Regions from separate parts of the Microbispora triticiradicis genome, predicted to be linked through region 1. Evidence: riboswitches for the same ligand, from Rfam matches in the RefSeq annotation. Region 1 holds a riboswitch; each other region holds the start of a gene.
The links. A riboswitch is a leader RNA that binds a small molecule or an ion and turns the genes downstream of it on or off. The one in region 1 is predicted to bind cyclic di-AMP.

Region 1 (5,641 bases):
GTAAAAACGATGCCTATGGCTAAGGATGGGGACGAGGAGCCGATCGCGGACGACCTGGAGGCCGTCACGTCCGCCGTGCTCACCGCGTCGCGGGTGCTCGTCGCGATCTCCGCACGCTCCCTCGCCTCCGCGGAGGACAGAGTCACACTGCCGCAGTTCCGGATGCTGCTGGTGGTCGGGCAGGGAGAGACCAAACTGGTCACGCTGGCCGAGAGACTCGGCGTGAATCCCTCGACCGCGATGCGGATGGCGGACCGCCTCGCCGCCGCCGGGCTGCTGAAGCGCGAGGTGAACCCGCAGAACCGGCGGGAGACGCTGCTGCGGCTGACCGACGTAGGCTCGCGCATCGTGGACGAGGTCACCGCCCGGCGCAAGGCGGAGATCGCGGCGATCCTCGCCCGGATGTCCGCTCCCCGGCGTCAGGCTCTGATCACCGCCATGCGCGAGTTCACCGACGCGGCCGGCGAACCGCCCACGACCGTCTCGTTCCCGCTCGGCTGGCCCGATCCGTCCTCCTGACCCGTCGCCTGCACGGACTTGGTGATCCGGTACGCCCGCCGGAAGCCGGCCGGGCTCGCGGGGGCGGCGCACTCGCCGGGCACGCGGTCGTCACGCGGACTCAGCATCCGGAGGCGGCGCATTCCCCCGGGATGAGGCCGCCGGAGCCACCGGCCGTCGAGGGCGTGTCGTCGCCTCCGCCGGAGCCGGTGCCCGCGCCGCCCTTCGTGCCGCCGCCCTTCGTGCCGCCGCCCGCCTTTCCGGCCGGCCCGGTCTTCGCCTGGCCCGTGCCTCCGGGCGCCTGACCGGTGGACCCACCGGCGCCGGAGCCCGCGCCGGTGCCCGTGCCGTCTCCGGCTGGCGCCTGCGCGGAGCCGCCGTCCGCGCCTCCGTCCGCGCCGCCGCCCTCGGCGTCGCCCGCCAAGCCGTCATCCGCGCCGTCATCCGCGCCGTCATCCGCGCCGTCATCCGCGCCGTCCTCGGCGTCGGTTCCGGAGTCCGGTCCCGCCTCGGCGGGATCACCGGCGCCGTTCTCCTGCGCCGGCGCCGTCTGCTGCCCGGCACCGCCCGCGGAGGGGCCCGGGTCCGTGGAGCCGCGCAACGCGAAGCCCGCGCCCGCCGCCGCGAGTACGGCGACCAGGATCACGGCGACGATGACGAGGGGCTTCCTGCTCTTCGTGCCGGACGGCTCGTCGCTGGAGAGGATCTCCTGACGAAACTGATCATCCTGGCTCGTCTGTGAGGGGACGCGCCCGTACATGTGAGACAACTCCCAGCGGTCGTATCGGGGGAAAGCTCCACGGCTTCCGCGGGTGGCTGCCCACCCTAGCCGCGCGAGTCGCCGAATTTCACAGACACCCGCAAACGATCTCGAACTCCCAGAGTGTTCCCAGGCGCCTCTCCGGCCGGTCAGCCGAGGAGGTGGAACGGCTCCTGCGCCGCGGCGGGGCCGGACACCCCGGCTCCCACGACCTCCTGGCCGCGCCGCTCGCCGCCGTACCCCTCCCGCCGCGGGCCACCCCTTCGGTGCCGTCCGCCGGACGTCGCCGCCGCGGCGGCCCTGAAGCGCAGACCGGTCACCGCGGTCGACACGAGCGCGAACAGCAGACCGGCCGGCAGGACGGCGTCGCTCGGCGAGAAGGCCGTGCCCGGCGGCTGCCCGTGACCCGCGGCCATGCTCCGCGTGGCCGACGCCGCCGCCCCCTGGACCACCGCCCCCTGGACCACCGCCCCCTGAACCGCGGCGTCCGCCGCCACGGGCTGGACGGTGACGGTCACCTTCGGGATCACCTTGACCTTGCGTGGCAGGCCGTACCCGACGATCTTGCTGGAGTCGCGCACCTTGCGCTTGAGCCAGACGCCGTCGACGTTGCCCTCGATCGTGTGGACCTTGCCGCCGACGACCTTCTCGACGATGCCGACGTGGTCGATGTCCTTGATGCGCTTCGACCCCGACCAGTCGAAGAAGACCACGGCCCCGGGTTCCGGCTCGCGACTCCAGGCGCCCTGCTGCTCGAACCACTTGGCGTGCCGGGTGGTCAGCGCGAACTCGCCGACGTGGTCCTGCACGCCGGCCCGGTCGGCCGCCCACGAGACGAACATGTCGCACCAGGGAGCCGCCTTGAAGTCGGAGTCCATGGCGATGTTGTCGGCGTACCACTCGCCGAACTTGGTCGGCTTCCCGGGCCGTTCCCGGTAGCCGAGCTCCGGGCGTACGGCGTCGAGCAACTGCTGTGCTATCGGATCGGTAGAAATCGAAGGCTCCTATGGCGCGCGTCAGAACATGACGAACCCGCCGCCGGGCACGACGGCATGCGGGCATGACCGTCACACCGACCGTCACGCCGGCGGACGCACCGGCGGACACGGCCGCGGCGGTCCCCGGGCGGGCGGGGTCGGACGGGATTCAGAAACGGGAGATGTGGCAGCCCGTCACGGGCGCGCCGTCACCCCGGAAGCCTGGAGACGTTCCAGGGCGGGCATGTGGTACGGCGACGGAGGCCGGACCGGGTGGGCAGGTGGAGCGGACACTCCACGCGCTCTCCTCTCCTTGGCCGCCTACCGGGTTAGCTGACGGGTTCGGGCCAGGAGTAGCCCTACCGGATGGTCCGGATTCACCCCAGAGAGACGTGGGTCCCCGGTTCCCGGGTTCGATGACATCCGGGATTCGGCGGTCGCCGGTCGTCCTCGGGTTGAGGACCACGCACCGGCGCACTGACCGGAAGCATAGTAGATCACGAGTAGGACACGACCGAAAAACCGGCAAACGGGTCCATTTCTGCACCTTCTGCACCACGCTTCCGCAGGTCCTCGCCCCGACGGCACCTAACCGTGATATGCGCCACATCGCCCGGTACGGGCCCGTCTGGCACTCGGGCTCCCGTATGACGCGGGGTGATCACGATGGCGGGGCGTGAGCGGGCTCGGACCCTCTCACGCCCCGTCGATCCGGCCGGCCCCGCCGCGTCGGACCGCTGGCGTCGGACCGCAGGCGGCGGGCTGCCGCGCCGGCTACCACTCACCGCCGGGTGCGCCGACTCCTCTCCGCCGGCCGTGCTCGTGCTGCCGGTAGTTGGCCGCGAACGCGAGCGCGCCGAGGCCGAACAGGAAGATGATCGCTCCGGTGACCACGTTGTTCCAGATGGTCGCGGTGGTCGCCGGCTGGCCTCTGATCACCCACGGCGCGATGATCGCCCAGACGCCGAGCACCGGTGTCACCCAGCTCACGCCGTACGTCCGGCCGAACGCGGAGGCGCAGCTCAGCGCGAGCGCCGTGACGACCAGCCCGACGATCAGGTTGTTGACCGTCAGGCCGCCGAACCCGGTGAATCCCACGATCCACGGCGAGATGGCGAGGTAGAGGCCGGCGAGGAGCGTCACCGCGTCCATGACCTGCGCCGGGGCGGTCGATCCCGCCCGGTCGTACGTCTGGCGCAGCTCCGTGACGTCCGGGCGTCGAGCCAGACCTGGTTGCACCATGATGTGTCACCTCTTCTCCCAGGTGGCCGGGGGCCCGAGACCCCTCTCTTGCATCATGCAACCGGGGACGGCACGGAGGGGAGACCGCGAGACGCGCGGATTGCAGATGAAGTACATCTGTCAGGCAGATTGCACCGCCGCCGTCAGGGCCTCCGCCGTGTTGACGATCGAAACGTGGCTGTAGGCCTGGGGGAAGTTGCCCACCTGGCGACGGCGGCCGGGGTCGTACTCCTCCGCCAGCAGGCCGACGTCGTTGCGCAGGGACAGCAGCCGCTCGAACAGCGCCCGCGCCCGACTGCGCCGGCCCAGCAGGGCGAGCGCGTGCGCGAGCCAGAAGGAGCAGGGGACGAAGACCCCCTCCCCGCCCGGCAGCCGGTCCACGCCGTCGGCCTCCGGCCGGTAGCGCAGCACGAATCCGTCCTCCGTGAGCTCGCGGCACACGGCGTCGACGGTTCCCGCCAGGCGGGGGTCGTCCAGCGGCAGGAAGCCGAGCCGGGGGATCAGCAGCAGCGCGGCGTCCAGCCCCCTGGAGCCGTAGAACTGGGTGAAGGTGTTGCGGCCGGGGTCGTACCCGTGGGCGCACACGTCCTGGTGGATCTCCTCCCGCAGGGCGCGCCAGCGGCCCACCGGACCGTCGAGGCCCTGCCGCTCCACCGAGGCGACCATCCGGTCCGCGGCCACCCACGCGAGGACCTTCGCGTGCACGAACGGGCGGCGCGGCCCGCGCACCTCCCAGAGCCCGTTGCCCGGCTCGCGCCACGCGCCCTCCAGATAGTCCATGAACGCGCGCTGCAGGTCCCAGGCGTCCTCCTCCGGCCCCAGCCCCGCCTGTCTGGCCTGGTAGAGGCAGTCGATCACCTCGCCGTACACGTCGAGCTGGAACTGCCGGGCGGCGGCGTTGCCGGCCCGCACCGGCCGGGACCCCTCGTATCCCGGCAGCCGGTCGAGGGTCCGCTCGGGCATCCGGCGGCCGCCGTCGATCGTGTACATGATCTGCAGGTCGGCCGGGTCTCCGGCGACGGCCCGCAGCAGCCAGTCACGCCAGGCGGTCGCCTCCTCTGAGTACCCCGCCCCGATGAGCGCCTGGAGAGTGAACGCGGCGTCCCGCAGCCAGCTGTAGCGGTAGTCCCAGTTGCGGGAGCCTCCGATCAGCTCCGGCAGGGACGTGGTGGGCGCCGCGACGATGCCGCCGGTCGGGGCGTAGGTGAGGGCCTTGAGCGTGACGAGGCTGCCGGACACCGCCTCGGCGTACTCACCCCGGTAACGGCACCGGCCGAGCCACTCCCGCCACATGCGCTCGGTGTTCGCCAGCTCCTCGGCGGCCTCCAGCCGGTGCGGGCGGCTCCGCCACGACTCCTGCCAGGTGAGCACGAACGGCACCCGCTCCCCCGCCGCGACGGTGAACGAGGCGGTCGCGGCGCGCGGGCGCGACTCCTGCGTCAGCGGCACGGGAGACTGCAGCCACGCGGCGTTCGGACCGGCGATCACGGCCAGTTCGCCGCCGCGCTCGCGCGTCCAGGGCACCACCTCGCCGTAGTCAAAGCGCAGCAGCAGTTCCGTACGCATCTCCACCCGGCCACGCACGCCCTCCACGATCCGGACGACGTCGGGCGCCTCCTGGCGCGGCGGCATGAAGTCGAGGACCCGGGCGCACCCGCCGGGCACGTCCCAGGTCGTCTCCAGCACCAGCATGCCGTCGCGGTAGCGGCGCCCGGCGCAGGTGCCTCCCGCGGCGGGCGCCAGCAGCCAGTGCCCGGCCCGGTGCCCGCCCAGCAGGGCCGCGAAGCAGGCGCCGGAGTCGAAGCGGGGCAGGCACAGCCAGTCGACCGAGCCGTTCCGGCCCACCAGGGCGGCGGTGTGCATGTCGCCGACGAGCGCGTAGTCCTCGATCCGCATGGCGCCTCCCCTCACCCGTACGGCCGGGGCCGTACGCCGGGGACGCGGCGCGGCCGCGGCACACACGTACCCCGGCCCATCCCCGCGAATCGCGGCTTATCGCCGCCCGAAGACGTACCGCTCGACGTACTCGTTGGCGAAGACGCCCCGGGGGTCGTAGTGCCGTGCCAGGGCGGCGAAGTCGTCCATGCGCTCGTAGCGGGTGCGCAGGACGTCCGGCGGGAGGGTAAAGAGCTTCCCCCAGTGGGGTCGCGCCCCGAACGGCGCC
Region 2 (5,641 bases), on a different contig from region 1:
TCTCGGGCTGAACGGGGCTGAACCGGGCTGAACGGTTGGGCCGGGCCGGGCGGGCCCGGCCCGGCGGGTGAGGGACCGGGTCCCTACTCGCCCGTCGCCCCGTCGATGCGCTCGCGCAGCAGGTCGGCGTGGCCGTTGTGCCGCGCGTACTCCTCGATCATGTGGACCATGATCCAGCGCAGTGAGTGGTGGACGCCCTGCCGGGCCGCCTTCGTCGTCGCGTCCAGATCGGCGCAGGCCGCCTCCGCCGCCCGCGCGTGCTCGATCTCCGCGCGCCAGGTGGCGAAGGCCTCCTCGGCGGACGCCGTGTCCACGTTGTCGAACTCGCCGTCCGGATCGTCGTCGGTGTAGTAGATGCCTTCGAGGTCCTCGCCGGCGAGCCGCCGCCGGAACCAGCTCCGCTCGACGTCGGCCATGTGCCGCACGATGCCGAGCAGCGACAGGGACGACGGCGGGACGGAGCGCAGCCGCAGCTGTTCCTCGGCGAGGCCCTCGCATTTCACGGCCAGCGTCTGGCGGTGGAAGTCGAGGAAGGCGCGCAGCATCTCGCGCTCGCCCGCGGCGAGCGGAGGATCGGTACGTGTGTCGGTCATCCGGACATCCTCCCCCTGGCCCCCGGGGCGCGACCACTTCATTTCCGCCCAGCTGGACGGCCTGCCTTTCAGGCGCAGGAGAGGGGGCGCGCTCTCGCGACCCGCTTGACTCGGGCGTAGGGGAATCTTTGCCCGTACTTGTCCAAACAGGAAGATCGAGTCAGAATCAGTTCAGCCTTCAACCATTTTGGTTGGAGGGTCGCTGCACGGATGAGGAGAGGCATGAAGCGCACGATCTCCGTTCTCGCCGTCGCCACCGGCGTCCTGGGCGCCACGCTCACCGGCGTCGGTCCCGCGTCCGCCTCCGCGGTCGACTGCTCCACGGGCGGGTACACCTACGCCCGGACCAGCTACGTCCCCACCAACGTCCAGCGGCCGTCGGTGGACGGCCGTAACTACAACATCGCCGGTCCGTCGGCGTACACGCACGAGGTCTGCCTCGACATCCCGGACACCGAGACGTTCACGATCGAGGTACAGATCCACTCCTCCGACGGGTCCACGACCGTGTTCGTGGACGACCGGCCCGGCGATAAGGTCTTCCGCTTCTCGCCCGGCGCCAACAGCTGGTGGCAGGTCTACGGCACGTTGACCGGGCCCGGCAGCACCTACCTCTACTACACCTGGAACGAGAAGCAGATCCCGGCCTGACGCGGAACGGGCCGGTCGCCTCGCTCGGCGAGGCCGCCGGCCCTCGAAGCTCCTGCTCAGTACATCGAGATGTGGACGTGGTCATAGTGGTTGGCGGTGACGCCGCCGCGGTCGGACATGGGGCGCCAGCCCGGGTGGCCGAGGTTGTAGATGCGCTGCTGCCAGATGACGTACATCACGCCGAGCTTCGGGCCGTTCTTGATGGCCCAGGCGGCCAAGCTGTCGCCGAGCGCCTTCATCTGGGCCGAGGGCATGGCGCCGCCCGAGCTCATCATGAAGTCGCAGGCGCGGCCGAGGGGGTGCTCACCGCTGTTCTCGGCCCGGTAGCAGCCGACAGGGAAGCTCAGATCGAAGTGGTCCTCCACCTCCGAGCGCATGAGCCGCATCCGGGGCGTGATGTTGTCCGCGCCCGCCGGCAGTTCGGGCGCCCACGACCCGCTGCCCCTCCGGCCCGGGGCGATCGGGACCAGACGGTCGATCTTGTCCTTGATGTCGTCGATGAGCTTCTCGGCCTCCCGGCGCCGACCGGCGACCTCCGCGGCCTGCGACTTCAGCGACGCGGTGAGCGCCCTCGCCGCCTCGGCGGCCTTCTGCCGTTCGGCGCGGACCTCGTCGACCCGCGCGAGTCTCGCGGCCTGTTCCTCCTTGAGCTGGTACGCCACCGCGGAGACGGTCAGGTTGGGCAGGACCCGCACGCTGTCGGTCTGGTACCGCAGCCCGACGAACTCCCGGACCTCGTCGAGGGTCGCCGTGTAGTCGGCCTCCGCCCTGCTCACGCGGGCGCGCGCCGCCGCCTCGTCGTCCCGCGCCCGGGCGAGCGCGACCCGCTTGGCGTTGTAGTCGGCGATGAGCCGGTCGACCTTCTTCTGCAGGCCGGCGAGCTGCTTCTTGAGCTGCCTCTCCGTCGGCTTGGGGGCGGCGGCGCCCCCGGCGGCCGTGCCGAGAACGAGGGCCGCGGCGGTCAACACACCGGCGGCCAGGGGGAACGCGCGGGGCAGAGCCCACTCCTCTCCATCTGCCGACCGGGTTAGCTGACGGGTGCGGGCTGGAGGAGCCCGGGCAGCGACGTGCCTTTACCCCAGAGGCGTGAACGGGTCCCCGGCTCCCGGGCGAGGCGCCCGGGATTAGGCGGCACCGGCTGTGACCGGTGGTGCCAGGGATACTAGTGGTAAAGAAATGGTGACTGCCACCCCAAGTCGCAACCGTACGGAGATCAGTCCGTTACCACCTCGCGCAGCATGCGGGCGGCCTCCTCCGGCAGCACGTCGTTGACGAAGGCGCCCATCGCCGACTCCGATCCGGCGAGGTACTTCAGCTTGTCCGCCGCCCGCCGGATCGTGAAGAGCTGGAGGTGCAGGTAGGCCAGATCCCGGCGGTAGGTGACCGGAGCCTGGTGCCAGGCCGCGACGTACGGCATGACGACGCCGAACAGGCCGTCCAGGCGGCGCAGCACGTCGATGTACAGCGGCGCGAAGGCGGCCCGCTCCTCCGCCGACAGCGCCGGGATGTCCGGCACCCGGCGGTGCGGGTAGAGGTGCACCTCGAAGGGGTACCGGGCGGCGGCCGGGACGAAGGCCGTCCAGTGCTCGTTGGCGGCCACGACGCGGGGCCCCTTCCGCTCGGCCGCCAGGACGTCCGCGAACAGGTTGCCGCCGCGGTGCCGGGCGGCGGTCTCCAGCATCTGCCGGGTACGCGGCGTGACGTACGGATAGGCGTAGATCTGCCCATGCGGGTGCGGCAGCGTGATGCCGATCTCGGCGCCGCGGTTCTCGAAGCAGAAGACCTGCTCCACGCCGGGCAGCGCGGACAGTTCGGCCGTGCGGTCGGCCCACGCCTCGACGACCAGCGCGGCCTGCTCGTCGCCGAGGGAGCTGAAGGAGGCGTCGTGGTCGGAGGTGAAGCAGACGACCTCGCAGCGCCCGGTCCCCGGCCGCACCTCGCTCAGCCCGCCCACCTGCTCGTACGCGCCGGTGTTGAAGCTGAACGACGGGAAGCGGTTCTCGAACACCGCCACCTCGTACGGCGAGGGGATCTCCGAGCCGGGATGCCCGGGGCAGAGCGGGCACTCCTGGGCGGATGGCAGGTGGGTGCGGGTCTGGCGGTGCCGGGCGACGGCCACCCACTCGTCCATGAGCGGGTCGTGACGCAACTCGGACGCGAGGGGGCGCGCGGGCAGATCCCGGGGGTCGGCCACGTCGTGGTCGGCGTCGTCGCGGCGGTCGAAATAGATCAGCTCCCGGCCGTCGGCCAGATGAGCGATGGTGCGCTTCACGGTGCGATCTCCAGCTTCACAGTGCTCTTCTCCGGCGTCGCGGCGGCGTCACACGGAGGCGGTCTTCAGGGGCGCCTCGCCGGACGGATCCGCGAGGAGGAGCTCGCCGGCGTGCTCCGACAGCACGGCGCGGGCGTCCTCGGGCAGGCCCGTGTCGCTCACGACCACGTCGGCCTCGCCGAGGGCCGCGATCGTGCTGATGCCGACGGTCCCCCACTTGGTGTGGTCGGCCAGGACGACGAGCCGCTGGGCGGCGGCGATCAGGGCGCGGTCGGTCTCCGCCTCCAGCAGGTTGGGGGTGGTGAAACCGGCCCGGACGCTCATGCCGTGCACGCCGAGCATGAGGATGTCGACGTTCAGGGAGCGGACGGCCGCGACCGCGACCGGGCCGACCAGCGCGTCGGACGGCGTCCGCACGCCGCCCACGAGCACCACGGTCTGGTCGGGCCGTCCCGCCCGGTGGAAGACGTCGGCCACCTGGACGGAGTTGGTGATCACGGTCAGCTCGGGCACGTCCACCAGGTGGTGGGCCAGCGTCCAGGTCGTCGTGCCGGCCGAGAGCGCGACGGAGCTTCCCGGCCGTACGAGCGGGGCCGCGCAGCGGGCGACGGCCTCCTTCTCGGCCTGCTGCCGCATCGACTTGGCCGCGAAGCCCGGCTCCTCGGTGGAGCCGGCACCGGTGGCGGTGGCCCCGCCGTGCACCTTGACGATCAGGCCGCGCTCCGCCAGGACCTCCAGGTCGCGGCGGATCGTCATGTCCGACACCCCGAGCTCACGCACGAGTTGCGCGACCCGGACCCCGCCGGACCTGCGGACTCTCTCCAGGATCGCCTGCTGCCGTTGCTGGGCCAGCATCCGCCACTCCTTTAAACAGATTCCAACAGATTATGCACACATCCGTACAGGAGTGTTGAGCCGGGGTGCGGGTACTTGCCGCCGCCCGCCCCCGGGGGGACAGTGGGCGAAACCCGTACTCCAGGGAAGGCGGCCGCGATGGGCAGACGCGCACGCAAGTCGAAGGCCCGCAGGAAGAAGAAGGCCAACCACGGCAAGCGTCCTACGGGGCGATAGCCCGGTTCCGGGTCCGTCTCAGGGGGTCCTGCCCCACGCCGTGAGCAGCCTGGTCTGCTGGTCGGCGCCGGCCGGGACGTCGCGCTCGTCCCCGATCACGCCTGCCTCGCGGTAGCCGTCCCACGCCTTGGCGAACCATTCGGCGCAGGACGCGACGAGGTCGGGGTCGAGCCGTTCCGGACCGCCGACGGCACGCGCGAGGTCCCAGGTGTGGATCAGCGCGTCCGCGAACAGCTCGGTGATGTACTCCTCGCCCGGCACGTCGCCGAAGGACAGATGAGCCACGCTCGTGAGGGCGCCCTCGGCGTACACCGCCTGGACGGCGCCCTGCGCGGACGCCTCGAACGCCTTCACCGGGTCGTCGCCGAGCACGTCGCCCTCGAACGCGTCGCCCACCTCGGCGGCCGTACGGCCCGACAGCAGTTCGGGAGCCCACAGGTTCTCGGTCACCAGGTGGTTCACCAGCCCCCGGACGTCCCAGTCGACGCAGGGCGTCGGCAGGTCCCACTGTCCGGGGCGGACGAGATGGAGGCGGTCGCCGAAACCGTCGAGCGCCCTGCGGTACGCGTCCCGGATGTCGATCATGTCCCCTCCTCGCCACGAGCTCCCCGATTCGACCGTAACTCCTCCCGACGATCAGTCATGCCCGCCCGCCCGTGAGGAGGCGACCGGTCACGGAAGATGCTGCTCGACCCAGACGATCTTGCCGTACGGGGTGGGCCGGGTGCCCCAGCGATAGGCGAAGCGCTTGATCAGCTGGAGGCCGCGGCCGGTGTCCTCGTCGGGGGTGGCCGTACGTGGGGCGGGGGTGGAGGGGGAGCCGTCGGCGACCTCGACCACCAGCGTGCGGCAGCGCAGCAGCCGCAGCTCGATCGGCGGCCAGCCGTGCTTGAGCGCGTTGGTGACCAGTTCGCTGACGATGAGCTGGGTGCTGTCCACCAGGCTGCTCAGCCCCCAGGCGGCGAGGGTGACCCGGACGAACCGGCGGGCCTGGGAGACGAACTTCGGGTCGGCGGGCAGGGGGCAGGTCGCCACCTCGTCCGGATCGAGCTCA
Region 3 (5,641 bases), on a different contig from region 1:
TGCTCGACGACGAGATCATCTCCTCGCCCCAGGTGAACGAGACCGTGACCTGCGGGGCGGGCATCCCCGGCGGCACCACCCAGATCACCGGGTCGTTCTCCGCCGAGGAGGCGCAGAACCTCGCCGTGCTCGTCAAGGGCGGCTCGCTCCCGGTGCCCTTGGAGCTGGTCGAGCAGCGTACGGTCGGCCCGACCCTCGGCGCCGACGCGATCGCGGCGAGCGCCAAGGCGGGCGTCGCCGGGGTGATCCTCACCGCGGTGTTCATCGGCCTCGTCTACCGCCTGGTGGGCCTGCTGGCCGCGGTCGCGCTGGCCTGCTACGGGCTGATCTCGTACGCGGGACTGGTGGCGATGGGCGCCACGCTCACGCTGCCCGGCCTCGCCGGGTTCGTCCTGGCGATCGGCATGGCCGTGGACGCCAACGTGCTGGTCTTCGAACGGGCCAGGGAGGAGTACGGCGCGGCGCCCCGCCGGGGCCTCAAGGCCGCCCTGGACCGGGGGTTCAAGAAAGCCTGGAGCGCGGTCGCCGACTCCAACATCACCACCCTGCTCGCCGCCGGGCTGCTGTTCTGGCTGGCGTCGGGGCCGGTCAAGGGCTTCGGCGTGACGCTGGCGATCGGCGTGCTCGCCTCGCTGATCTCGGCCATGCTGATCACCCGGGTGCTCGCCGCCGCCCTGATCGGCAGGTTCGGCCCAGGGGTGTCGGGCCTCGGCTCGATCGGCCGGGTCAGGACCTGGCTGACCCGGCGGAACCCCGACCTGATGCGGGCGGGGCGGCACTGGCTCGCCGTCGCGGCCGGGCTGCTCGTGCTGGTGGGCGCGGGGCTGGTCACCCGCGGCCTGAACTACGGCGTCGAGTTCACCGGCGGGCGGATCGTGGAGTTCGGCACGAGCAGGCCGGTCGACGTCGCCGCGGCCCGGCAGGCGGTGTCGGACGCCGGGTTCCCCACGGCCGTCGTGCAGCGGTCGGACGACGCGATCTCCGTACGGACCGGGCAGATCACCGCCGATGACGTCGTCCGCGTCGAGGAGGCCCTGGACCGGCGCGTCGGGGAGGTCACCAAGCAGCGCGACGAGCTCGTCGGGCCGAGCCTGGGCGCGGAGCTGCGCCGCAACGCGCTCATCGCGCTCGGCGTCGCGCTCGCGGCCCAGCTCGCCTACCTGGCGTTCCGGTTCCGGTGGACGTTCGGCGCCGCCGCCGTGGCGGCGCTCTTCGTGGACGCGGCCGTCGTCTTGGGCGCGTTCGCCTGGCTGGGCAAGCCGATCGACGGCGTCTTCCTCGCCGCGATGCTGACGATCATCGGGTACTCGGTCAACGACAAGGTCGTGCTCTTCGACCGGGTCCGCGAGCTGTGGCCGGTGTCGCGGGGGACGCCCTTCGGGCGGGTGGTGAACACGGCGATCCTGCAGACCGTGCCGCGTACGGTGAACACGGGTCTCGGCGCGCTGTTCATCCTGGCGGCGCTGGCGGTGTTCGGCGGCGACTCGCTGCGCGACTTCGCGATCGCCCTGCTGATCGGCATCGTGGCGGGCACGCTGTCGTCGTCGTTCGTGGCGGGGCCGGCGGCGATCGAGCTGGAGAGGCGCGCCGGTCAGCCGCCGCCCGCGCCCGCCGCTCCGCGTCGCCGGCCCGTGGCCCGCGACGGATCGGGCGCGGTGGTCTGATGTGGTCGGAAATGGTGTGAAATCGGGCTGAGGATGGTCCCGGGGCGGGCGGCGCCCGCCCCGGAACCACGGAGCCTCAGCGGCGGCCGAGGGCGCGCAGCTCGACAGGGCTCAGCGCGGAGACGTTCTGGTCGATCGGCGAGTCGGTGTACTGGTGGATCGCCCAGCTCTTCCAGTCGGCCGGCGGGGTGATGTCGCCCGGGTTCCGGCTGTAGTGGGCCACCCACAGCGGATAGTCGCCCAGGCCCCGGCCGTACTTGTCGGCGAAGTTCCAGCCGCTGTAGAACATCGGCCGGACGCCGGTCTTGGCGGTCACGTACTCCAGCCATTTCCTGGCCCAGGCGTTGACGCGCTGCACCGACTGGCCGTCGGCGGTCTCCAGGTCGAGCACGAGGATGTCGCCGGGCTTGCCCGGCTGCGCGTTCACCACCCGGAGGAAGTGGTCGGCCTCGGCGATCGGGTCGTTGGAGGGGTGGCCGTAGTGGTAGACGCCGCGGACGATCCCCTTCTTGTCCAGCTCCCGCCAGTGCCGGGGGAAGGACGAGTCGACCCAGTCCAGGCCTTCGGTCGCCTTGATGAAGCCGAACTGCGCCCGGCTGTTGATCCAGTCGTGGTCGGCCTCGTAGCCGGAGACGTCCTGGCCGTACGTGTGCGGGTTCGCGTAGGCGGGAGCGGGCGCGGCCGCGGTGGCGGCGAGCGTGGCGGCGGTGAGGGTGGCCGTGCCGGCCGTGACCGCGAGTGCCGCCGCGGCGAGGGCGGCGCGCAGGCGGCGGGCGGAGGGCCGCCCGGCGGGAGAGAACCTGATGGTGGGCATGACGCGGGTTGAGCTCCTTGCTTCCATGCCGCCTACCGGGTTAGCTGACGGGTTCGGGCAGGAAGTGCCCTACGGGCGCATCTGGGGGTCTGCGCGCCGATTCACCCCGAGAAGTGGGTCCCCGGTTCCGCGGAACGCGGACTCGGCGGCCGCGCGCACAGAAGAGCGCACGGTCCGGGCAACGACACGGCAACGGAGGCGACGCGGATGTCACCGGTACCCATGCCGTGGCACCTAAAGGTACATACAGCTCAACAATGGTGTAAACCTGACAAAACCTGTTTTTACCTGGGAAGACTCGTCATGCAGGCCGCCCCGTTGGACGGGATCCCGTGCGGCGCGGCGCCGAGGGGGTTTGTAAGTTCGTGATCTGAGCGCTGAGTCACCGGACCAGAGCCGCACCGAAGGCACACCGGAGCCACCGGACCGCACGCGAGAGGTGAACCCATGACCGCAGCTTCCGCCGGCCCCGGCCTCGGCGACCCCGGCTCCGGCGACGCGCCGCCGCCGTCGCCCGCGGAGTTCCGGCGCGCGCTCGGGATGTTCGCGACCGGCGTGACCGTGGTCACGGGGCTCGACGACGGCGATCCGGTGGGGTTCGCCTGCCAGTCGTTCGCGTCGGTGTCCCTCGAACCACCGCTCGTGCTCTTCTGCGCCGACCACAAGGGCCGCGCCTGGCCGCGGATCAGGAAGTCCGGCCGCTTCTGCGTCAACGTCCTCGGCGAGGAGCAGGTCGACGTGTGCGCCAGGTTCGGATCGAGCAACGGCGACAAGTTCGCCGGGCTCGCCTGGGACCTGTCCCGCTGGGGCACGCCCGTCCTGCGGGACGTGCTGCTGCGCGTCCACGGCGAGGTCCGGGAGGTGCACGTGGCCGGAGACCACGACGTGGTGATCGGCCTCGTCCGCGAACTCGAACCCGTCCATCCGGAGCAGCGGCCGATGCTGTTCTTCCGCGGCAGGTTCGGCGTGTACCACGACGACCCCGCCACGGCGCTCGGGCCCAACCTGTGGGGCTGGGGCGACCACTGGGGGTGAGGCCGCGCGGGGGGCGGGGCCGTGACCTGCCGGTGACTTGATAGCCTGCCTGCTCCGCGAAATCGGCGGACAGGCGGCGAATCGGGGGCCTGATGCGGGAGGGGCGGGTACGGCTCGGCGGAGCACTGGACACGGCCGGGATCCTGTTCGCCGCGATCTTCTTCTGCCTGTCCCTCACGCCGTCGCTGCTGCCCCGCTCGTGGCCGCTGCAGGGGATCATCGCGGGGGTGCTGACCGCGACCGGATACCTGGCCGGCGTGACCGCCGGCGCCCTGGCCCGCCGGAGCGCCGCCCCGGTCGTCCGGCGGTATGCCGAGGCCCGGTGCGCGGGATGGCGCGAGGGGTGGCGCCGTACGGGACGGCGGCGGGTCCGCCGCCTGGTCGCGACGTTCGGCTGCGGGCTGGGCGCCGCGTCGCTGGTCCTCGGCGTACGCGCCCAGAGGGCCATCTACCCGTTGATGGGGCTGCGCCCGCCGGAACGGCTCGGCTATCTCGGCGTGCCGTTCGTCGCGGCGGCGGTGTTCCTGCTCCTGCTGGCCGCCGCCAGGGCGCTGCGCGTCGCCGCCCGGGCGCTCGGAGGCGTGCTCGGCAGGTGGATCCCCGCCACGGCGGCGCGGCTGGCCGCGACGCTCGGCGTCGGCGTGCTGGCCGTCCTGCTGACCGACGGGATCCTCACCGAGGCCCTGCTCAGAGGGGCCGACAACAGCTTCGCGGCGATCAACAGCGAGACCGCGCCCGGCACCTCGCGGCCCCGGTCCGCCGCCGTCTCTGGCGGCCCCTCCTCCCTGGTCTCCTTCGCGTCGCTCGGTTTGGAGGGCCGGGCGTTCGTCGCAGGCGCTCCCACCGTCGGGGAACTCAGCGGTTTCACCGGGCGGCCCGCGCTCCCGCCGGTCCGGGTCTACGCGGGACTCGACTCCGCCGCGACCGCCCGCGAGCGGGCCGCCCTCGCCGTACGGGAGCTCGACCGGACCGGCGCGTTCCGCCGGGCGGTGCTGTGCGTGATCACGACGACCGGCACGGGCTGGGTGGACCCCCAAGCCGCCGCCGCCCTGGAGTTCATGTACGGCGGGGACACCGCGCTGGTCTCGATGCAGTACTCCTACCTGCCGAGCTGGCTGTCGTTCCTGGTGGACCGCGAGCGCGTCACGGCGGCCGGGCGCGAGCTGTTCGGCCAGGTGTACGCCCGGTGGTCGCGGCTGCCCGCCGGTCACCGGCCCCGGCTGCTGGTGTTCGGGGAGAGCCTCGGGGCGTTCGGCGCGGAGTCGGCGTTCCGCGACGACCGCGACCTGCGCGAGCGCACCGACGGCGCGCTTTTCGTCGGGCCGCCCGACAGCAGCCCGCTGTGGCGGCGGTTCGTGGACGGCCGCGACCCGGGCAGCCGGGAGGTGCTGCCCGTCTACCGGGACGGCGAGACCGTGCGCTTCGCCAACGGGCCCGAGGACCTGCCCGCGCCCGCCTCCTGGGACGGGTCGCGGGTGGTCTATCTCCAGCATCCCTCCGATCCGATCGTGTGGTGGACCCCGCGGCTGGTCCTCGGCCGCCCGGACTGGCTGGAGGAACGGCGCGGCGACGACGTGCTGCCCTGGATCCGCTGGTATCCGTTCGTCACGTTCTGGCAGGTCACCGCGGATCTGGTGTTCTCCCTCGACGCGCCGCCCGGCCACGGGCACGACTACGACGGCGAGGTGGCCGCCGCCTGGGCGCGGATCGCGCCGCCGGCCGGCTGGGACGACGCGCGGACCACGGCCCTGACCACGCTCCTGTCCCGGAGCGAGGCCGGCTCAGCCGGGCAGTGAGCCGAGCCAGCCGAGCAGCCGGTCGCCCTCACGTTTCATGATCTCGGGATCGCGCAGCGCGTTGGCCAGCAGCGACATGCCCTGATAGGCGCTCACCAGGGTCAGCGCGAGGCCGTCGGGCTCGGGCAGGCCCAGCTCGCGGAACTGGCGCTCGGCCCAGTCGAGCAGCAGCCGGATCACCCTCCCCGCCTCCGCGTCCAGCCCGCCCTCACCGCGCTTGTCCAGCTCGGCGGCGAGCGTGCCGGTCGGGCAGCCCCATCGCGCCGCGACGTCGCGCTGCCCGATCCAGGTCTCCACCAGCCCCTTGAGCCGCTCACGCGGATCGGGCAGCC
Region 4 (5,641 bases), on a different contig from region 1:
GTGCGGCCTGGAGCCGCCTGGAGCGCTGGGGCAGGACGAAACCGATGGCGGGGATCGGCGGTATCGGCGACGTGTTCGAGGCCAGGCCGTTCCGCGGGCTCGCGAAGTACTGATCCGACGGCAGGCCTGAAGGGCTTCCGTACGGTGAGAAGGACGCCGAGAACCCCGGCCGAGGCAGAGTCAGCGAGGCCGAGCTCCCCGGGGCCACCCTGTTCTGGCCCGGCAGCTTGTTGTGCTGCGGCAGCCGTACGACGACGGCGTCCGCCGTCACCGACACCGAGATCCAGTCGGCGCGCCTGTTGTGCAGCTCGATCGTCACCCGCTCCTGCGGGCCCGGAGCCGTGACGACCGGAATCACCGGCCCGCCGCGCGTCGTGACCGCCCGCTGCCGAGCACCGTCGTCGCCTGCCGGGTTGACCCGCATGTCGACGCCCGCGCATCTGGTCCACCGGTTGTACTCGGCCCTGACGGCCACCCGGGCGCCGGGCGTCGGCGGACCGCTCGCCGGTACGACGGGATTCCCGGTCCACGCGGGACACTCGCCGTACGCCCTGCAGAGCCTGACCACGTCGGCGTACGAGCTGGTGGGCAGGGTCGCGCCGAACAGCAACTCCTGTTCCAGGATCAGCCGTGCCTGCCCGATGGTCTTGATCACGTCAGGCATGGAGGGCACCCACAACCAGCAGCCCGCGATGGCGGTGTCCGCCAGCGCCTGCCGGGACGCGTCCTTCATGTTCTCTGCGATGCCGAACGCACGGACGAACTCGTGCTGTGCTCGCTCGACGAGCGCGTACCGGTCGTAGGCGGTGCGCCATTGGTCCCGTAGGTCCCGCATATACCGGCGCCCCGCGGCCATGTGCTCGTCGAACTCCCGTACCGGGATCAGTTCGACCTTCCGCCCCACCGCCGCGATCTGCCGCTCCAGCACGTCCAACCGCTGGCCGATCCGCTGAACCCCCGCGTCGGGCCGGTTCCGCACGCCGACCACGGCGTCGATCACCTGGTGCGCGACGATCGCCCAGTTCGCGTCGTCCCACGCGCCCTGCTGGAGCAGCGCGGTGACGGCCGCCTTGGTGGCGATCGCGCCCAGCGCGACGGCGAGCTCGATCGACATGCTCGAAGGCTAAACAGGCCTCTGACGCTCCGCATGAGTACCTCCCTACTCACATCAGGTGCGGCGGGCCGGATGGCCGATCATGGAGGTCTCAGGGTGACCGTCGGCCGGCATGAGGAGAGCGACGCATGACCTTCGTGAAGGACGTCGAGACCCGTGGCATGCGCCACTGCGAGACGACGGCGCTGGGGGTGCTGTTGCGGCACGAGGGGCTCGATCTGTCCGAGCCCATGCTGTTCGGGCTGGGGTCGGGCCTGTCCTTCGTCTACTGGGACAGCAAGGCCATGCCGATCCCCTTCCTCGGCGGCCGGGTCAAGCCGTTCGAACTCACCAGGAACCTGGCCGCCCGGCTGGGACTGACGCTGGCGACCGAGGAGACCACCTCGTCGCGCAAGGCGTGGGAGAACGTGGCCGCCCGCGTCGACGCGGGCCGGCCGGTCGGCCTCCAGCTCGACTGCTACCACCTGGACTACTTCCGCTCCAAGGTGCACTTCGGTGGTCATGTCGTCGCGATGTACGGCTACGACGAGCACGAGGTCTACCTGGTGGACACCGACCAGCAGGGCGGAGCGGTACGCACCGGCCGGGACGGCCTCGCCAGGGCGCGGGCCGAACGCGGCCCGATGACCGCCAGGAACCGGTCCTTCACCCTCACCCTGCCGGCCCGCCCGCTCAACTGGCAGGAACAGATCATCCCCGCCATCCGGGACTGCGCCGACGCCTTCCTCGCCGCTCCCATCGCGAACCTGGGCCACCGCGGCATCGAGAAGGCCGGCAAGCTGGTGCCCGGATGGCTGCTACGCGCCGCCGAGCCGCGGCGGGACCTGCCGCAGGCCGCTCTCCTCATGGAGAAGGGAGGAACCGGCGGCGCCCTGTTCCGCGCCCTCTACCGCGACTTCCTCGACGAGTGCACGCATCTGATCGACGACGGCGGCCTCCGCACCGGTCACCGCCTGTACGCCGAGGCCGCCGGCCTCTGGACGGAGGTGTCCGTCCTGATCGCGAAGGCGGGAGAAAGCGGTGACGCGGGACACCTGGAGCAGGCCGGGGTCATCCTCCGCGATCTTTCACGCGTGGAGGAGGACGCCATGCGGGTGCTCCGTCAGCTGTAGGGGATCGGGTCAGTTCCTCCGCTGGAGGAGGAGCGTGACGAACCCCAGGATGCCCCGGTAACCGCGCAGCCACATGTCGCGGTGCTCCAGAGCCGCCGTGCGAGCGTCGTCGGCGTCCGGGCCGGAATGCTCGTTGGCCCAGCGCAGCAGCGTGCCCGTCCAGGACCACTCGTATTCGTCCCATTCGGCCAGGTCGCTGGTGTACGCGTGGACCACGTCGAAACCGGGGGACTCGGCGGCGGCGACGGTGCCGGGCAGGTCGAGGAACTCCGACTTCGCGGCGCCCAGCCGGGTGAGCGCCTCCGTGGTCGGCTCGCGCTCCCAGAATCCCTCGCCCACCAGTGCCAGCCCGTTCGGCCGCAGGTAACGGCGGACGTGCTCGACGGTCGGGACGAGCCCGCCGAACGCGTGCGTGGCCCCTACGCAGAGCACCAGGTCGTACTGCTCGGCGACCGGGAAGTCGGCGGCCGGCCGCTCGTGGAACCGGATGCGCTCCCAGACGCCCTGGACCTCGGCCGCCTGTTCCGCCGCCTTGAGGCCGAGCGCGGAGATGTCCACACCGTCGGCGGTCGCGTCCTGGTAGAGCGCCAGCGCGCGCAGCGTCCAGGCCGCCTCGCCGCAGCCGAGATCGAGGATCCTCGCCCCCTCGGCCAGCCGGGCCCGGCGCAGCAGCCGGGTCACGTTGGCACCGGAGACCGGCGCGGCGATGGGGTGGTCCCGATGAGCGAGATGGCTGATCAGCTGGCGGTCCATGGCCCAATCCTTCCGCATCCCCGAACCCTTGCGGCAAGCCGAATCCGCCCTTACGGGCGGCGCCGGGACGACCGCCGGCCCGCCGCCGGCCTGGCCGGTCCCCGGCGGAGACGCGGTCACGTGTGACCGGACGTCCCCGCCGGGGTGTCGTCCACGACGCCGGGGTCACACGCCGGGGCGTACGGCGGTGACGAAGTTGCTCCTCCAGTAGCCCTTGAGGCGGTCGACCCTGACCACCGCGCCGGAGTGGGGAGCGTTGATCACTTTCTTGTTCCCTATGTACATGCCCACGTGGCCGCCGCCGCTGGTGAAGATGAGGTCGCCCGGCTTGAGACGCGCCAGGGAGACCTTCTTCTTTACGGCGTTGAGCATCGACCACGTCGTACGCGGGATCTTGACGCCGGCCTTGCGCCAGGCGAACTGGACCAGCCCGGAGCAGTCGAACGACCGCGGGCCCGTGGCGCCCCAGACGTAGGGGTCGCCGATTTGCTTTTTCGCCACCTTGATAGCGAGTTCGGCCTTCTCCTGCTGGACAGCGGCCTTGGTGAGCTTCGTGTTGACGGAGGCCTCCGCCGTGGAGGCCGTGGCGGCCCCTCCGGCGTACGGGGTGAACGCCGTGACGGGGGGCTCGGGCGGAATGGCCGTCGAGTCCGGGGGCGGGGCTGTCACGGTCCCCGTGACGGCGCCGGCGGGCAGGGCGCCGAAGCCTGTCAGGGAGAGGGTGAGCGCTGCGCTACCGAGCGTGACGCAGGCAGCGCGAAGCAGAGTGGTGGGGTTGGCGGACAGAGGGATCTCTCCTAGGGTCTTCCGCTTGCGCCTACCGGGTTAGCTGACGGATTCGGGCAGGGAAGTCGCCCTACAGCGCTTGCGCGCCGATTCACCCCGGACCTTCGGATGGAAGGTCGATTGGTTCCCCGGCTCCGAGCCTCCTTGCTGGCACGGATTCGGCATCACCGGCGCCCAGGGGGGCGGGAGAGGACATGGCGCCGGTGACAGTGGATGCGCTTTCCGAACACGGGCTGGCCGGGTTCGTTGGGCAAGGAAACTACCAAGACACGCCATATTGCCGCAAAGGGTGCAAATGGGATTATGATCGCATAAAGGGATCATAAAGCGAGGAGCCGCAGGTCAGGGCGGGTGTGACAGCCGGAGAACGTGACGCTCGTCACACCGGCCGATCGGCCTTCCGCAGGTCGCCAGGGCGCGTGCATCCGGCCGACGGGGTGTCTTCCGCCGGCCGCGGGCGATCCCGAAGCACCGGCCACGCCGTCGGTGCACGGCGTGGCGAGGTCAGGCGGTCACTGCGTACGCCAGAACGTGCCGTTGGCCGAGGGGTCGTCGGGATCGCCCTGCGGGACGGTGAAGCCCGCGCCCCACATCGTCGTCGTTCCCGGCCTGCGGGCGACGGAGAACACGACGGCGTCGGTGCCGGACTTCCGGAGGAGCCGGGCCTGTCGCCACGTCGAGCCCGTGACCTGCCACAGGGTGGGGTTCCAGTTGCCCTGCAAGACCCAGACGCCGCCCCTGCCGTCGGGCTCCACCTCGGTGTACGGCTGGGCGTTGGCGGAGCCGATGGAGACGGTCCACGACCTGCCGTTCCAGTGCATCACCAGGGTGCGGCCGAAGTCGACGTCGTCGCCCTGCTCGTCCGCGCCCTCCCAGCTGACCCCGCCGACGGCCCACACGTTCTTCGATCCCACGACCGCGATGTCCTGGATGGTCACGACGGCGTCCGGCGCGGGAAGGGTGAGGGCCGGAGCCGGGACCAGGGTCCAGGACGTCCCGTTCCACCGCATGATCGAGGGACGGTTGCCCTTGACGCCCGCCGCCCAGGCCACGCCGGCCTTGTACGCGTCGACGGCGGAGGCGCGGCCCGGCAGCCGGACGCTCTTCCAGGAGGATCCGTTCCAGTGCCTCGCCGTGGCGGACGTCCCGGCGACCGCCCAGATGTCCTTCGCGCCCGTCGCGTCGGCGTCCGTCGCCGAGAAGCCGCCGCCCAGGGAGATCGTGGTCCATCCGCGGCCGTTCCAGCGCGCGGCCCGGCCCTCGCCGAAGACCCACGCGTTCGTGCCGGAGGTGGCCGTCACGGCCCGCAGCTCGTACGGCGGGCTGTTCGGGATGACCCGCCAGGATCGGCCGTCGAACCGCTGGACGAGACCCCGCTGCCTGCCGTTCACGACCCGGTGCCCGGCCGCCCACACCGACCCGTTGCCCAGGACCGTCACGTCGTTGAGCACGTCGTCCCCGGGCAGCGTGTTCACCCTGACCGGCTTCCACGTGGGCGCGGGCGCCTCCGCCTGGTAGCCCTGATAGCCCAGGTGGCCCTGGTGGGCCGCACCGGACGCCGCCGCGGGCGGCACGCTCGCCAGGCCGAGAACCATCACCCCTGTGACGACTGCGGTACGCATGACGCTCCCCTCCGTTCGCCCATATGACGTCCGATCGAGGACATTCGTTCACCGGGCGGCCACGCGACTTCCGGCGCGGAGGCGATGGAATCGGCCTGCCCGCGTGCGAAAACGACAAGTAGGATTGCCGGTATGGCAAACGACGACGCCGCCGTCCTGGCCTCCGTCGGTTCGCGGCTGCGTGCGCTGCGCAGGCAGAACGGCAGCACGCTGAGCCGGCTCGCGGAGTCCACCGGCATATCGGTCAGCACCCT

Region 2: it holds a riboswitch for cyclic di-AMP, as region 1 does, so the genes downstream of both, FED44_RS22745 (VldE C-terminal domain-containing protein) here and FED44_RS36305 (CHAP domain-containing protein) in region 1, are expected to answer to the same signal.
Region 3: it holds a riboswitch for cyclic di-AMP, as region 1 does, so the genes downstream of both, FED44_RS13755 (glycoside hydrolase family 25 protein) here and FED44_RS36305 (CHAP domain-containing protein) in region 1, are expected to answer to the same signal.
Region 4: it holds a riboswitch for cyclic di-AMP, as region 1 does, so the genes downstream of both, FED44_RS01080 (C40 family peptidase) here and FED44_RS36305 (CHAP domain-containing protein) in region 1, are expected to answer to the same signal.

What each region holds. Positions count from the first base shown of each region.
Region 1 covers NZ_VANP01000002.1:592,966-598,606, reverse strand. Annotated here, with positions in the region: gene FED44_RS07695 (MarR family winged helix-turn-helix transcriptional regulator) at 16-519, shown strand; gene FED44_RS35685 (hypothetical protein) at 620-1,258, opposite strand; gene FED44_RS36305 (CHAP domain-containing protein) at 1,408-2,226, opposite strand; cyclic di-AMP (ydaO/yuaA leader) riboswitch at 2,538-2,681, opposite strand; gene FED44_RS07685 (SPW repeat protein) at 3,010-3,477, opposite strand; gene FED44_RS07680 (glycoside hydrolase family 15 protein) at 3,598-5,373, opposite strand; gene FED44_RS07675 (D-arabinono-1,4-lactone oxidase) at 5,470-5,641, opposite strand, start outside.
Region 2 covers NZ_VANP01000009.1:22,153-27,793, reverse strand. Annotated here, with positions in the region: gene FED44_RS22760 (M50 family metallopeptidase) at 1-11, shown strand, start outside; gene FED44_RS22755 (DinB family protein) at 84-593, opposite strand; gene FED44_RS22750 (hypothetical protein) at 816-1,244, shown strand; gene FED44_RS22745 (VldE C-terminal domain-containing protein) at 1,301-2,212, opposite strand; cyclic di-AMP (ydaO/yuaA leader) riboswitch at 2,247-2,385, opposite strand; gene galT (galactose-1-phosphate uridylyltransferase) at 2,458-3,516, opposite strand; gene FED44_RS22735 (DeoR/GlpR family DNA-binding transcription regulator) at 3,565-4,371, opposite strand; gene FED44_RS38515 (50S ribosomal protein bL37) at 4,510-4,587, shown strand; gene FED44_RS22730 (TIGR03086 family metal-binding protein) at 4,606-5,172, opposite strand; gene FED44_RS22725 (ATP-binding SpoIIE family protein phosphatase) at 5,260-5,641, opposite strand, start outside.
Region 3 covers NZ_VANP01000004.1:508,969-514,609, forward strand. Annotated here, with positions in the region: gene secD (protein translocase subunit SecD) at 1-1,664, shown strand, start outside; gene FED44_RS13755 (glycoside hydrolase family 25 protein) at 1,741-2,478, opposite strand; cyclic di-AMP (ydaO/yuaA leader) riboswitch at 2,493-2,636, opposite strand; gene FED44_RS13760 (flavin reductase family protein) at 2,926-3,513, shown strand; gene FED44_RS13765 (alpha/beta hydrolase) at 3,606-5,309, shown strand; gene FED44_RS13770 (TetR/AcrR family transcriptional regulator) at 5,295-5,641, opposite strand, start outside.
Region 4 covers NZ_VANP01000001.1:222,908-228,548, reverse strand. Annotated here, with positions in the region: gene FED44_RS01095 (hypothetical protein) at 1-1,114, opposite strand, end outside; gene FED44_RS01090 (BtrH N-terminal domain-containing protein) at 1,243-2,226, shown strand; gene FED44_RS01085 (SAM-dependent methyltransferase) at 2,236-2,979, opposite strand; gene FED44_RS01080 (C40 family peptidase) at 3,145-3,648, opposite strand; cyclic di-AMP (ydaO/yuaA leader) riboswitch at 3,779-3,939, opposite strand; gene FED44_RS01075 (hypothetical protein) at 4,278-5,387, opposite strand; gene FED44_RS01070 (helix-turn-helix domain-containing protein) at 5,520-5,641, shown strand, end outside.